DNA from 3 places in the Exiguobacterium sp. s80 genome. Region 3 is predicted to be linked to each of the others. Evidence: predicted binding sites of a transcription regulator. Region 3 holds the regulator's gene; each other region holds the start of a gene.

Region 1 (5,254 bases), on a different contig from region 3:
ATGGTGTTGGTGTGAATTCTTACGTCAAGATTGTTTCAGACAGTCATTTGGATCGATTGAGTGGCTACTTGCCCCAAGGTGAAATTTTATTTGGTGGTCAAGTCGATGCAGCGACGAGAAAGATGGCACCAACCGTCATGACGGACGTTGATCCAGAAAGTCCGTTGATGCAAGAAGAAATCTTTGGACCGATTCTTCCAGTCTATTCTTATCGTGAAGTGGAAGAGGTCATCCGTTTCATCAATGACCGTGATAAGCCGTTGGCGCTCTATCTCTTCACAGAAAGTAAAGCTGTTCAGCATCGTGTACTCGATCGTGTGTCATTTGGTGGTGGATGCATCAATGATACGTTGATGCATGTTGCGCAACATAACTTGCCATTTGGCGGGGTCGGCGGAAGTGGTATCGGTGGCTATCATGGGAAATTCAGCTTTGAGACGTTCAGCCACCGTAAAGGAGTCGTCAACAATACGACGAAGTTCGATTTGCCGTTCCGCTACATGCGCTCGAATACCGATTCAAAATGGATGCGTTATTTATTATAAATGGGACTTAAACGGAGCCAAGAGTAGATCCAATCGGTCTACCTTGGCTTTTTTTTGTTTATTTAATTTGTGAAATAGTGAACAAAGTTTGACAATCTTTTGAAAAAACGCTATTTTCCCTTGTGATGTTCTATACTGAAGGCAGAAGCTACGGAAAGGAGAATGCGAGATGCTTACTTGTGGGACGACAGAAGCCAATACGTTCGTGTTGTCGAGTGAGACACGTGAATTACTTGAAGAGTTCATGACTGAGGTATCTTTTAAAAAAGACTCAATCGTCTGTTGGGAAGGGGAAATGAACGATAAACTTTTTTATGTGAAACAAGGTGGTGTAAAACTATCAAAGCTCACGAAAAAAGGTAGCCCGCTAATGATGTTCTTATATTTCAAAGGTGACTTATTTGGTGAATTCGATGTCGGAGAAGCATTTCCAAGCTCCTATAGTGTCGAAACGATGGAGGACAGTGTCATTGGCTTCATCTCGAAATCGACACTCGAAGATTTGATGAAAAAAGATGGAACATTCGCATTAGATATCATGCGCTGGCAAGCCTTGATGCGAAAACAAACGGAAACGAAGTTACGTGACCTCTTATTGTTCGGGAAACAAGGGGCACTCGCTTCGACACTCTTACGACTAATCGCAATGGACGGAAAAAAAGTCGATGACGATTACGTGATTTCAAAGCGACCGTCGGATACTGAACTCGGTCAGTTGATCGGGGCACCACGTGAAACGGTCAACCGGATGTTTTCTCAGTGGAAAAAAGACAATGTCATTTCGATGACGACGACTAAAATCATCGTTCATGATGCCAACTATTTACGCGATCTTTGCCACTGTGAAGGGTGTCCTGTCGGTGTCTGCCGGATTTAAACTTAACTTGAGCGTTAGCTTACGGAGCCATACGCTGGAGCTGACTTAAAAATTGCTCCAACATCCTTTTGATGGAACCGCAACGCGTTAAACTTCAGAAGAACTTATCAGCAGTCTAGGATCACATTCTTTTTGAATGTGGTCCTTCAGGCTGTAGACAACGTGCTATCGGGAGATCAAGCGTCTTTTTTCGTTTCTTTCCTCGGGCGAGGCGCAAGCCGTTGCTCCTTGGTTCTATCGGACAACGAGCAGGGTCTTGCATGCCTCTGAACGTGCGTTGAAAACGAAATTTTTCCCGTAGGAGTCAACGAAATGTGACGCTTTTTATAGAAATACCGTGACGGAAAGCCTGGCATGCAGACGGTTTAGCACGCAATCCGTCTCGAATCGCTTAGAACCGCGAAAAGCAATCGGTTGCGACCCTGCAGCTTGGCTGTAGCGGCGCGGAAGGTTGCCGCTTTGAAGACGAGACGAGACAGGGACGCGCGAACGGATTGCCTCTCGTTATAGTATGTTCACTCTTCATAATAGTTTGTCTACACGCTGTAGGATCACATTCTTTTTGAATGCGGTCCTTTTTTGTGTCGCACAAACAGTAACGGTTCAAAATATGTTCAGTACGTAATATGTTCAGTACGTAACAAGTTGTGAACTTTATGTGTGTTTTATAAAAGAAAAGCGCGAAATCGTCACAATTGGTGTGACGTTTATCACATATTACGAAGGGTGTCTTTTTCTAAAATAAAGGTAGGTTAAGTCACCGATTCAACGACGGAAGGGAGCTACTGATCATGCGTCAGAAATCAGATACAGAACTGAAGGGAACGTTTATCGCTGTATTTATCGTTGCCGGAGTCATCATCGGAATGTGGGGATCAATCTTTTTATTATTCACTTCAAGATAAGGGGGAATCAGGGTGCATATTCATCGTTTAGAAAAAATATGGTTAGTATTCGGTTGTATCATGTTGGCAGTCTTTTTAATCATCATTGGCGTATCAGCATTCGCTTCTGATAATCAACCACCGTCGGATGCAACATTGATTGACCCGACGCAAGTCGATCAGACGAAGCCATTTGATAAACCGGGTCTAAAAAAAATTGACGACAATAAATATGAGGCCGTCATGGTCTCACAAGCTTTCCAGTTCACACCGCAAGACATGATTATCAAAAAAGGCGCGACCGTCGATTTTCTGGTGACGTCGAAAGATGTCGTCCATGGATTTGAAATCGTCAAGACGAACGTCAATATGATGGTCGTTCCCGGACATATCAATTCAATCGAGTACACATTTAAAGAAGCTGGTGAATATTTAATTGTCTGTAATGAATATTGTGGATCGGCGCATCACATGATGTCGACTAAGATTAAGGTGGTGGAATAAATGAATGCGATTTCGAAAAAATTAATGGAGTTTGAGATGGAGCGGGGAATCCCCGCAGGAGAGATTGGATTAAAAGAAGCAAAACTCGGATTTGCCTACGTCAGTTTTTCACTTGTGGCGTTACTGATCGGTGGACTATGTGGTCTACTACAGACACTCGTCCGTACTGGAGTCATTCCAGAAATTGCTGGAGTCGGTTATTATGAATTGCTGACGGCTCACGGACTAATGCTTGCGATTGTCTTTACGACATTATTCATATTTGGACTTTTATTTTCATTTTTAGGACAGTCGTTCGGGCGTTTTGAAGAGTTTCCGAGACGCTTGGGCTGGGTTGGATTCTGGTTGATGATTGTCGGTGTCCTCCTTGTCACATGGATGGTGTTAGCAGGTGAAGCATCCGTTCTCTACACATTTTATGCGCCGCTGAAGGCACACCCTGTTTTTTATATCGGACTCGTGATTTTCGTTGTTGGAACATGGGTTTCTTCTGCCGCAATGTTCCGGATGTACGCGGATTACAAACGAGAACATAAGGATGTCCATCCACCACTTCAAGCCTATATGAGCATTATGACGGCTTTGTTGTGGGTCATCGCCACGCTAGGTGTCGCAGCGACGATTCTCTTTCAACTCTTGCCGTTATCACTCGGTTGGACGGATAAGGTCGGGATCGAATTATCCCGGACATTATTTTGGTATTTTGGTCATCCGCTCGTCTATTTTTGGTTATTGCCAGCCTATATCGTATGGTACACGGTCATTCCAAAGATTGTTGGGGGTAAGATTTTTTCAGATGCTTTAGCACGAATGTCATTTTTACTGTTCTTATTGTTCTCGTTCCCTGTTGGTTTTCACCATCAGTTGCTCGAACCCGGTATTTCAGCATTTTGGAAGTACATCCAAGTCGTCTTGACGTTCCTTGTCATCATTCCTTCATTGATGACAGCATTCTCGATGTTTGCGACATTTGAACTAGCAGGTCGTCGTCAAGGTGCGACCGGACTATTTGGGTGGATCAAGAAAATGCCGTACCGGGATGTCCGCTTTCTTGCACCGTTCGTCGGCATGTTGTTCTTCATCCCGGCTGGAGCCGGTGGTGTCGTCAATGCTTCTCACCAATTGAATATCGTCGTGCATAACACTTTATGGGTGACAGGTCACTTCCATATCACAGTCGGGGCTGCAGTCGCGTTGACGTTCTTTGGAACGGCCTATTGGCTTGTTCCATTATTACGAGGACGGACCTTAACAAAACGGATTAATACAATTGGTCTCATCCAGACGGCGACGTGGACGATTGGTATGCTCTTTATGTCGACTGCGATGCATATTTCAGGCTTGCTTGGCAATCCGAGACGGACGGGTCCTGCGGCATATTTCAAAGATTCGCTCGTCGCAGATTGGATTCCCTATCACGTTGCGATGGCAATCGGTGGTACGATCCTCTTTATTTCAATCCTCTTATTCTTGTTTGCGATGTTCCAACTGGCCTTCCGGACACCGAAAGGAAGTACTGAATTTCCTGTCGCGGAAACAGAGGAAGCAGCGATGAAGACACCACTCTTCTTTGAGAACTGGAAACTTTGGATTTTCGTGACGTTTGCTTTGATTGCGTTTGCTTACACAGTACCGATTTGGCACATGATTGATAATGCGCCTCCTGGAGCTCCAGGTTGGAAACTCTGGTAGCCCTATCGAAAAGTGCTGATAGCTTACTAGCACTTTTTATACACGCTGAAGGGTGAAAATGCTATATTGAGAAGCAATCCGTTCGTGCTTTCCTGTCTCGCCTCGTCTTCAAAGCGGCAACCGGTCACGCCGCTACAGCAAAGCTGCAGGGTCGCGACCGATTGCTTTTCGCTTTAAAAGCGATTTGAGACGGATCGCGCTCTAAACCGTCTCCACGCCTGGATTTCCTTCACGGTATTACTTGAAAAGCGTCACTTTTCATTGACTCCTGCGGGAAAAAGTGCGTTTTTAACGCACTTTCAGAGGCAGGCAAGACCCTGCTCGTTGTCCGCTAGGATCCAAGGAGCAACGGCTTGCGCCTCGCCCGAGGAAAGCAACGAAACACGACGCTTAATCTCCCAATCGCACGTTGTTTACAGTCTGAAGGGCCAGCTTTGATAAGCTGACCCTTTTTTTAATGAATGGATGCGTAGACGAGTGCAAAAACTAAGTAAAAGATTACTTCACGATGTGGTGCTTAAAGGCATAGACGACGGCTTGCGTCCGATCGACGACATCGAGCTTTGATAAAATGTTGGAAACATGCGTTTTGACTGTTTTTAGGGAGATGAACAGTTCGTCTGCAATCTCTTGATTGGCCATACCGCGCGCCATCAACTGTAAGACTTCTTGTTCACGCTCCGTTAAATCGTCGTGGAGTTGACTAGCAGGTTTGCGCAGGCGTTCCATCATCTTACCTGTCACTTGAGCTG
Region 2 (5,254 bases), on a different contig from region 3:
ATTACTGCAAACTCTCCATTCATGTTCAACTCTCCTTCAGATTTCGCTTCGTCAGTAGTAGTGTACCCGATTCCTTCTTAAAATACTATAAACGCCTTCACAGTGCGTGAAGGCGTTTAAGATCTCGCTATTTTTTTACTTTTTCGCCTCTGACATAATCGTTATCAAACAGGAACAATCGTAAAATCAGATAGAGTGCCGGAATCAATAATAATAGTCCGAAGATAAAGACTACGACAAGCGACGTCGCCATTGTTTCGTTAACGACCGCTTTATTGATATCGATGTACGGATATAAGATATACGGTAAATGAGTATAGCCGTATCCGAACCATGCAACTCCGTATTGAGCCATGACAGCGATAAAGGCAATTCCATAATTCCGCTTCAGGTAGACGAGTGCGACTGCAACACAGAAAAACACAAAACTTGCTGCGAACCACCACCAGTTACCATTCAAAATGTTTTCATAATGCCATGCAGCTTGATTCTTTAAACCAAAGAAAACAAGTCCACAGACGATGATCGTTGGAATGCTCCAAAAGAGCGCCCATTTCCGAATCAAGTCACTCGCCCCTACGTCTCGCGCCTTATCTGCGTAGAACAACAGGAACATCGCACTAATATAAAGGACAGAGACAATCGCAAGTGCTACGACTGACCAGGAATAAAAGTTCGTAAACAATTTCGTCCCTAAAAACTCAACCGTTTCATTCGTTTTACGAATAAAGCCACCTTGACTAATCGTCAACGTCGTCGACATCGCAGCCGGAATCAAGAGCCCCGTCGCACCATAGAGAAACGTATAGAACATACTATCGTTCGAACCGTAGTTCGCAAAGGCATAAAAGCTACCGCGAATCGCAATCAGAACGAGTACGATTGATGCAGGCACGAGAAGTGCCGTTCCATAGTAATAAGCTGTGTCCGGGAAAAACCCGACGAGACCAACAAAGAAGAAAACGAAGAAAACGTTCGTCACTTCCCAAACGGGCGAAAGATAACGTAAAATCAATCGATTCGTCAAATGATCTCGTTTTGTATATTTCGAGTAAAATGCGTAAAATCCAGCACCGAAGTCAATTGAGGCAACGATGAGATATCCATAGAGGAACGTCCAAAGTACGGTTATTCCTAGTGTTTGAATGTCCAACTCGTTCCCTCCTTATTCTTTATCGTCCGCAAACATCGCTTCACCGCGAGTATGGTGATCGTCTGCGAGTTCTTTACCGACAGGATTATTCTTAAACATACGGAGCAATACGACTGTACAAATCGTACCAAGTAAGAGGTACAACATGCTGAATAGAATCAGCATCGGTCCGACTGCAGTAGATGTCGTCGCTGCGTCAGCCGTTCTCATAATACCATATAGCGTCCATGGTTGACGTCCGATTTCCGCGTACATCCAACCTGCTTCAATCGAAACGATGGCAAGTGGTCCACCAATGAAAATACCGCGCAGTAACCATTTATTATACGGGTTCAACTTCTTCAGTCGGAATGCGAGTATGAACAAGGCGGAAATCGCTGCTAAATACATCCCGATCGATACCATGATATCGAAGAAATAGTGGACGAATAACGGCGCTTGGTCTTCTTTCGCAAATTCATTTAGACCGATGACTTCTGTATCTGGTGCTCCACCTGCAAGAATTGACAAGGCGTATGGAATCTTAACCGCACCTTTGATGTCATAACTACCATCTTCTTGTTCATCCAAAATCCCACCGAAAATCAATTCTGCTTCATTTGTCGTTTCAAAATGCCACTCCGCTGCTGCTAATTTTTCAGGTTGATATTTCGCAAGATACTTTCCTGAAAAATCACCGACGAGCGCTGTCGAGAAGGCGAAAATCAATCCAGCCATGACTGTCAGACGAAGTGCCTTTTTGTGATACGCCGTCTCGGCTGCGGACAGTGTTTTCTTGCGCAATAGATGGAACGCAGCAATTGCTGCTAAGATGAACGCAACCGTCAAGTAAGCAGATACAATAACGTGTGTCGCTTTTGTTGGCGTTGCCGTATTGAACATCGCTTTTAACGGTTCGATTTGTGTTAACGTTCCGTTGACAATTTTAAAACCTTCCGGAGAATTCATGAACGAGTTAACTGTCGTGATGAAGAAGGCTGACGCCGTTGCCCCGATGACGACCGGAATCCCGATTAACCAGTGTAACCATGGATTTTTAAAGCGATCCCATGTGTACAAGTAAATCCCAAGGAAGATCGCTTCAAAGAAGAAGGCGAACGTTTCCATGAAGAGCGGCAAAGCAATCGTCTGTCCGGCTACTTGCATTAATGAAGGCCATAAGAGCGATAATTGTAATCCGATTGCCGTCCCCGTAACGACTCCGACCGCTACCGTTACGATATAACCGCGCGTCCAACGTCGTGCTAAAAGAATATAATCTGGATCTTTTCGTTTAATTCCAATGTACTCGGCTGCGAGTACCATCAACGGAACTCCTACACCAATCGTTGCAAAAATGATGTGAAATGCTAATGTGAGCCCTGTCAATAATCGACTGAGCATAACTGGATCATTGAACATGTGTGTGCCCCCCTCTTCCTAAACGTACTTCTATATATGTTTATATCCGTATCATAGAGAACATAATCATTTGTGTCTGTTCTAAATGTTTGATGTAACAAATTGTTCACATCTATTCGTGATTTTCTTCACAAAACGTTCGAAAACTAGATGATCTCGCTAAATGAAAACCCTTTACTTCGATTTGAGGCGAAGTAAAGGGCATTTCTACAGTCTTTTTACGATTCATTCAGTTTACACATATTCACGGAAGTAATGATCCAGTAAATTAATCACAAATGGGATCGCCTCTTCATCCGGATTCAACGTCGGCTGATGTAAACCGGACGTTGGATTATCGATTCCAAGCCAAAACATCATGCCTGGGACTTCTTTTAACATGAATCCAAAGTCTTCACCCGTCATCGCAGCGTCGCATTCAACATAATTTGCATTCATCTTAACGAATGAAGAAAATTTATCGACGACGTTTTGATCATTCACGACTTCGTAATAGCGGTTTCCAAATTGCAAATCAATTTTCACGCCAAATGACGCTTCAATTCCACGAACGATGTCACGTACCCGTTCTTCTAATTTTTCCATATCAGTACCGTTCAACGCACGCATCGTTCCATCTAGCACAGCTCGACCGGCAATAACATTTTCACGAATCCCCGCATCGACCTTGCCAATCGTGATGACACTACAATTCATCGGATTGATTGATCGACTGACGATTGTTTGCAACTGCATGATGAGTGCAGCCTGAGCAACGACCGTATCGACCGTCAAGTGTGGAAATGCAGCATGACCACTTTGACCATAAATCGTGATGTGAACTTCCCGCGCACTGGCAAATAATACGCCAGGACGACTCGCAATTGTCCCGACCGGATATTCAGGTGCCACATGGAGACCATACATTTCACTCGGACGATATTTTTCGAATAAGGGACTTTTAATCATCGGTTCCGCTCCACCCGGACCTTCTTCTGCCGGTTGGAATAAGAAGACGACGTCATCCATGATCGGTAACTCGACAAGACGACGAAGCAGACCTAACGCAATTGACGCATGGACGTCATGCCCACAGGCGTGCATCATTCCCGGATGCTCCGAGCCAAAAGGAAGACCCGTCGCTTCTTCGATCGGCAAACCATCGATATCTGCGCGGTAACCGATTGTTCGATTTCCGGTCAACCCTTTAACACGAACGAAAACACCTGTTTCAAACGTATCGTAGCTGACGCGGTCTTCAGGATAAGAGCGAATCTGATTTAAAATAAAGGCTTGCGTCTTGAACTCCTTGAATCCTAATTCAGGTATTTTATGAAGTTCTCTTCGCATTTCAATCGCGTATTCCATCTGACTGACTTCCCCCTTCTTCTTTTACGATGTCCCAAAAGGCTTGGACTTGTTTTAACTCAAGCATGGATTCCGTCGATAAAATCCATGTATCGCGTTTCAGTACTTTACCCGAAGACGTCTTCAACGGAATCTGCATCACTTCGCTCGATTCTTGAATCGTTGACTCTGGTAAAATCGCGAATCCAATGCCGTGTAACGCCATTTGTTTACAAGTTTCGATTTGGTCGACGACGAGCGTCCGCGCAGGCGGACTTGAAAAACGATCCTGCCACCACTCGAGTATTTCTTGATAGTACGTCGAATCACTTTTGAACTGAATGAATGGTCGGTCCGTCTTACGCAACTGTTCAAGCGTCGTCAACTCACTATCAACAAGATAGAGCGGGTCTGAGAACAACCGTTCCTTGACGCCCTTCCAGTCCGGATTACCTCGAATGATGCCGATATGAAAATGTTCTTCGAGCATATGCCGCATCATTTCACTCGACCACCCTGTTACGAGTTGGACGCGTACATGCGGGTAACGTTCCACGAAACGTTTCAACACGCGTGGCAACCAATATTGACCCATAATGGAGGCGACAGCAATCCGAAGGGTCCCGTAGACTGCCCCTTCTTCGGCAGTCAGTTCACTTTTCAGTTCTAATTCTTTTCGATTCATTTCTTTTGCGAGCCCAATGACTTTTTCTCCTTGGGGCGTAATGCTTAATCCACGGGAAGAACGAATGAACAACTTCGTCGCCCACCTGCGCTCAATCGCAACCAATCGTTGACTGAGTGCCGGCTGCGAGACGAAAAGACGTTCGGCTGCTCTTCGCATATTCAGCTCTTCCGATAAAGTTATCAACATTTCCATTTCCGACACTTGCAATGTAAGATTCGACTCCTCATGATATAAGATGGCATTAGTTTAACACGTTAGGAAGGAAGGTACATATGTCACGCTATCATTTTATGTTAATCGTCTCAACGATTGCGACCTTAGGAAGTCTGTACTTCAGTGAAGTTCGCGGTTTCATCCCTTGTCCACTTTGTTGGTGGCAACGCTTGTTCATGTATACGACGGCATTTTATTTAATCATTACACTCTTTCGGAATCGCCCCGTCGATGCTCTTTTCGTTCGACTATATGTTGGAATCGGTTGGGCAGTTGCTGCCTATCACGTTGTTCTCGAACGCCTCCCGGATGGCGAGGCACTCTGTACGAATGGTTGCCTGATTCAATGGGTCAACTACTTCGGTTTTTTGACAATCCCAATGATGAGTTTAATCGCCTTCACCCTCTTATTGATCCTTGCCTTTTACCCGAATAAACAAAGTGCATAAGTTGCAGATATCTGTTCAAACAAA
Region 3 (5,254 bases):
TATCACGGTGTACAGCGAACCGTACAAGACGAATTGAATCCCGAGCCACAGCAACGATTGGTTCGTCACTTGGTCGCTTGAGAGATAGCGCGCCAGGATTTTTCGTTTTTCGAGTCGAAACGGGAGATCAAACACGAGAAAGACAAGCGGTAACAGACTCAAGTACATGGTCGTGCTGAAGATTTCCGTAAACGTTCCTGCTGTCGCCATCAAGGCAGCGATGACCCAACTTTTATTCTGCAATTGATTTTTTTCGATATAAGCAACCGTCAACGCCTGTAATCGTTCCTCGCGGAGCGTTTGTTCCATCCTGAAATGCCCTCCCTCGTTTCAACTGTCTATACTGTCATATACTTACAGTTTACCAGTTATGTTTCAAAAAAAAAGAAACTTCCTTAAAAAAGGAGTTTCTAGGCTGAAACTTGAATGATGAGATAGATGACGCTATACGCAACAATTGCTAACGGAATCAGCGCGACACCAATCAACCAACCGTTCTTATCACGGATTCCGAGATACAGAACAAGACAGCCGACGATGAAGGCAATTAACGTCGTAAATGGATTCATAATGCTTCCCCCTCTTGATTACCTATTAAGAAATTTCCCATTCCCTCAAAAGGATAAACACAGAAAACGACTTCAATCGGTTCATCAACATCATCCAGGCTGTAAGCTTCTGTTTTGCCGCCACCACTATAACAAAAAACACCACTCGGCAAATGCCAAGTGATGTACATATGGAGACTATCGGGCTCGAACCGACGACCTTTTGGCTGCCAGCCAAACGCTCTCCCAGCTGAGCTAAGCCCCCTCATATTCTTGTAATCAGTATAAACCATATCGATTCACTTTTTCAATATAAAAAGAGCGCTTCCAAACAAAAATCTCTCCGTCGCCGAAACGACCGAGAGGAGACTGTTACTTATTCAACTCACGCATCAAATCCGCTTGTCTCTTAAGCTCCGCCTGTTGCTCAAGAATCAGTACTTTTTTGTACGTCCGGGCTGAAATCATGATGCTGATTTCATAGAGGACGAACAACGGTACCGAAATCATCAGATGTGACGTCACATCCGGTGGAGAGATTAAAGCCGCGATGACAAACAGCGCAAAGTACGCATATTTCCGATTTTTCCGCATGAACAATGGCGTCACGAGTCCAAGACGGGTCAAGAACATCGTCACGACCGGCAGTTGGAACAAGACACCGAACGGAATCGTCAGCCGGATTAAGAAACTGAAATAGTTTTCGACCCCGATGACTTGCTCGATGCCGAGCTCTTGCCCAAGTTCCGTCGATACTTTGAGTAGAAACGGAAGTAACCAAAAATAAGAGAACGCGATTCCGGACAAAAATAAGAAAAACGTGACCGGAATATACGTCAAGGTCGCTTTTTGTTCCTGTTCGAATAAACCGGGTCGGATGAACGCCCATAGCTGGTACATCCAAAATGGTGAAGCCAGGACGACCGCGATGATGAACGCTAAATTCAAGTACAACATCAGGGGATCGGCCACATTAAAGGCATTCAATCCGATGCCGAGCTCTTTCAGGTCCGACTGCAGAAAACGCACGAGCGGTCGGACGAGCGGAAAGGCCGCGGCGAACAAGACGACGACGATGATGAGTGACCAGACGATCCGCTTGCGCAACTCGTCTAGATGCGATGTCACACTCTGTTCTTGATCAATCGCCATAATTTAATCACTTCTCTTTCGATTCATCCTTGTTGTCTTTATCATCGTCCATGATGCCGTGTGTCGCACTCTTGAACTCTTTTAACGTCTGACCGGCAGCACGACCGAGCTCCGGTAATTTTTTCGGTCCGAAGATGATCAACGCGACGGCACCGATTAAAGCGATGCTCCCTGGTCCGATGAACGCGATGGTTGATGGAATAAGGTTTTCCATTATGATTTCACTCCTTCAGCTGATTGCGAATAATGCTTCATGAAATAAACTAGTGACTGCAACTCGATCGACAAATCGATGTGATGGACCCGAACATGGGCCGGTACGTTCAACCGCGCCGGTGTAAAGTTCAGGATTCCGGTCACACCATACTCAACTAACTCATCCGCTACTGACTGTGCGAACTGGGATGGGACCGTCAAGATGGCGACATCAACCTTGTTCGCTTCGATTTGCTCTTTCATGTCAGAGACATGATAGATAGGAACGTCTTGCGTCGTTGTTCCGACCTTGTTTTCGTCCGCATCAAACGCAACGACTATCCGAGTACTATTATTCTTTAAAAAGTTATAATTTGCAAACGCCGTTCCGAGATGTCCGACCCCGACAAGTGCCACATTCGTGACTTCATCCTGATTCAGTGTCTTTCGGAAAAACGTCAATAGATGTTGTACGTTGTAACCGTATCCTTTTTTCCCTAACGCCCCAAAGTAGGAAAAATCGCGGCGGATCGTCGCTGAATCGACTTTGACCGCTTCACTGAGCTCTGCTGAAGAGACGCGCAGCTTGCCTGAGTTATAAAGACTCTGAATGAAACGATAATATAACGGCAGTCGTTTCGCCGTCGCTTGTGGTATTTTTGTGTCTGGCCCATTCATACTGCAGTTCCCCCTTCGGCCACGTTCTGACGTGGCACCCAAATCAATGCAAAGAATTCTATTCTCTTTGATTGTAAACCACTTCACATAGACTAACAAATAATATATTCCACGGGACTCCTGCGTTTTTTTCATGATAGACTAAAGGGTGGAAGGATGGATGTTTTTATGATTCTCTTACAAGTGAACCAACTATCAAAATCATTCGGTGTTGAGCCGATTTTAGACAATATTAAACTCGAAGTGCAGGAGCGGGACCGGATTGCGCTCGTCGGACGAAATGGTGCCGGAAAATCAACACTTTTAAAAATCATCGCCGGAGAGCTCAGTCATGACTCTGGTGAGATCATGAAGAGTAAGGAAGTGAAAATCGGTTACCTCGCCCAGGACAGTGGTCTTGAGTCGAATGAAACGATTTGGAATGAAATGTTGACCGTGTTCGAGCATCTGCAAGAGCAGGAACGTTCGCTCCGTCGGATGGAGATTGAGATGGGAATGGACCATATCTTGAATGATGCTGTTGCTTACGACCGTCTGTTGAAAACATACGATCAGGCCCAACATGACTTCTCGGACGCCGGCGGTTACCAGTTCGAAGCCAACATCCGCTCCGTCCTGCACGGGATGCGTTTTTATCCGGACGATTATTCACGCCGGATCCAGACGCTATCCGGTGGACAACGGACGCGACTCGCACTGGCGAAGATGTTGCTCCAGGCACCTGAGCTGTTGATTCTTGACGAGCCGACGAACCACCTCGACATCGATACACTCTCTTGGCTCGAAAGTTACCTGGCTGGTTACCGTGGAGCGGTCTTGATCGTCTCCCATGACCGTTACTTCCTCGACCAGGTCGTCAACGTCGTCTATGAACTGTCACGGAACGTCTGCCGGAAGTTTACCGGCAACTACACGAAGTACTTGGAACAAAAGGCAGCACTGTATGAACAAGAGATGAAGCAGTTCGAACAGCAACAGGAAGACATCGCGAAGATGCAAGACTTCATCCAGCGTAACATCGCACGGGCGACGACGACGAAACGCGCACAAAGCGTCCGCAAACGTCTTGAAAAAGTCGACCGGATTGATCGTCCGGATGGGGATGAACGCAGCACCGTCCTGTCGTTCCCGATTGAAAAACAAAGTGGGAACGATGTGTTACAAGTCACGCAACTCGCGGTCGGCTATGAAGAAGCCGTCTCAAAAGGCATCACGTTCCGCTTACAACGCGGCGAATCCCTCGCGCTCGTTGGTCCGAACGGAATCGGAAAATCGACGTTACTGAAAGTTCTTGTCAACCGGATTAAACCGTTATTCGGTGAACATCGTTTCGGGACCGGCGTTTCCGTCGGCTACTACGATCAGGAGCAGGCCGAGCTCAACGACCGCAACCGGGTCATCGATGAAATTTGGAACGAGTGGCCGTTGATGCGGGAACAACAAGTCCGGTCCGTCCTCGGTCAATTCCTGTTCAGTGGTGATGATGTCTTCAAGCTCGTTCATGAATTATCCGGCGGCGAGCGCGGACGCCTCGCCCTCGCGAAGTTAAAATTACGCAAAACGAACGTCCTCATTCTCGATGAGCCGACCAATCACCTCGATCTTGATTCGAAGATGGTGCTTGAGAACGCACTTGTCGACTATGAAGGCACGCTCCTGTTCGTCTCCCACGACCGTTACTTCATCGACCGGGTTGCGACACGCGTCATCGAGATGAATCCGGACGGTGTGACGGATTATCTCGGCGACTACTCTTACTATATGGAGAAGAAGGCCGAGAAAGAAGAAATCGCCCGCCTCGAAGCAGAGGAAGAAAAAGCAATCAAAGTCGCTGCTTCGAAAAGCATCGACAAAGATGCGCAAAAAGAAGAACGAAAAAAGAAACAACAGCTCGAACAACTCGAACAAGACATCGAACGGCTGGAAACTCGATCAACTGAAATCGAACAACTGCTTTGCGAACCGGAAGTCTTCAACGATATTCCGAAGGCGACGGCGCTATCGGCAGAACGGGATCAGATTGATACGGACCTCCTCGAACTGATGGAACGATGGGAGAGTTTCCACTAATGCGCTCGAAAAGTTATGTCATCAACCTCGTTCAAGGGTTATTGTCCGGGGTGCTCTATTTCGTTCCGATGTATGCCGACTACGTGTCGGCCTTCATCCGGCCGGATGCCTTTAATGCCGTCGTCCTGTTGTTCATCCTCATCTCGTGCATGATCGGCCTCGTGATTAAGACGTGGAGTGGTCTCTTCATCAGCCTCTTATCCGGATTAATCTGTACGTTGCTGACGACCCAGATGTTCGTTGAACTGAATGACCCGTTAATCATCAGCTATTACGGAGCCGTTTCACCGCTCGTCGCCTTTTTGATCAGCTGTCTCGGCATTTGGGCACTGGCGATTCTCTTTTTTTTACTCGATGGTTTCCAGTACGAAAAACGTCACCATGCAGAGTAACTTCTTCAGTTGTCCGACATAAAAACGCACTTTTTCCCGTAGGAGTCAACGAAACGTGACGCTTTTTAGATTGCAGACGGTTTAGAGCGCAATCCGTCTCGAATCGCTTTTAAAGCGAAAAGCAATCGGTCGCGACCCTGCAGCTCTGCTGTAGCGGCGCGGAAGATTGCCGCTTTGAAGACGAGGCGAGACAGGGAAGCGTGAACTGACAGCATCCTC

The links. The regulator Rex, encoded in region 3, represses fermentation and respiration genes when NADH is low (regulators of the CRP and FNR family bind a similar motif). The targets are predictions, from matches to a motif close to TTGTGAAATATTTCACAA.
Region 1: a site for Rex is predicted at 2,121-2,138, ahead of KNP94_RS10570 (cytochrome C oxidase subunit II). Genes of this name have one in related genera too.
Region 2: a site for Rex is predicted at 2,671-2,688, ahead of KNP94_RS10170 (cytochrome ubiquinol oxidase subunit I). Genes of this name have one in related genera too.

What each region holds. Positions count from the first base shown of each region.
Region 1 is NZ_JACSMP010000005.1:64,547-69,800, reverse strand. Features, by position in the region: gene KNP94_RS10580 (aldehyde dehydrogenase) at 1-545, shown strand, start outside; gene KNP94_RS10575 (Crp/Fnr family transcriptional regulator) at 715-1,422, shown strand; gene KNP94_RS10570 (cytochrome C oxidase subunit II) at 2,214-2,327, shown strand; gene KNP94_RS10565 (cytochrome c oxidase subunit II) at 2,340-2,810, shown strand; gene KNP94_RS10560 (b(o/a)3-type cytochrome-c oxidase subunit 1) at 2,811-4,502, shown strand; gene KNP94_RS10555 (response regulator) at 5,001-5,254, opposite strand, start outside.
Region 2 is NZ_JACSMP010000004.1:203,318-208,571, reverse strand. Features, by position in the region: gene KNP94_RS10180 (potassium channel family protein) at 1-23, opposite strand, end outside; gene KNP94_RS10175 (cytochrome d ubiquinol oxidase subunit II) at 128-1,153, opposite strand; gene KNP94_RS10170 (cytochrome ubiquinol oxidase subunit I) at 1,166-2,554, opposite strand; gene KNP94_RS10165 (N-acetyldiaminopimelate deacetylase) at 2,789-3,901, opposite strand; gene KNP94_RS10160 (transcriptional regulator CcpC) at 3,885-4,775, opposite strand; gene KNP94_RS10155 (disulfide bond formation protein B) at 4,841-5,230, shown strand.
Region 3 is NZ_JACSMP010000009.1:118,198-123,451, forward strand. Features, by position in the region: gene KNP94_RS13900 (hypothetical protein) at 1-309, opposite strand, end outside; gene KNP94_RS13905 (hypothetical protein) at 411-569, opposite strand; tRNA gene KNP94_RS13910 (tRNA-Ala) at 741-813, opposite strand; gene tatC (twin-arginine translocase subunit TatC) at 921-1,700, opposite strand; gene KNP94_RS13920 (twin-arginine translocase TatA/TatE family subunit) at 1,708-1,914, opposite strand; gene KNP94_RS13925 (redox-sensing transcriptional repressor Rex) at 1,914-2,573, opposite strand; gene KNP94_RS13930 (ABC-F family ATP-binding cassette domain-containing protein) at 2,742-4,643, shown strand; gene KNP94_RS13935 (hypothetical protein) at 4,643-5,035, shown strand; gene KNP94_RS13940 (hypothetical protein) at 5,101-5,250, opposite strand.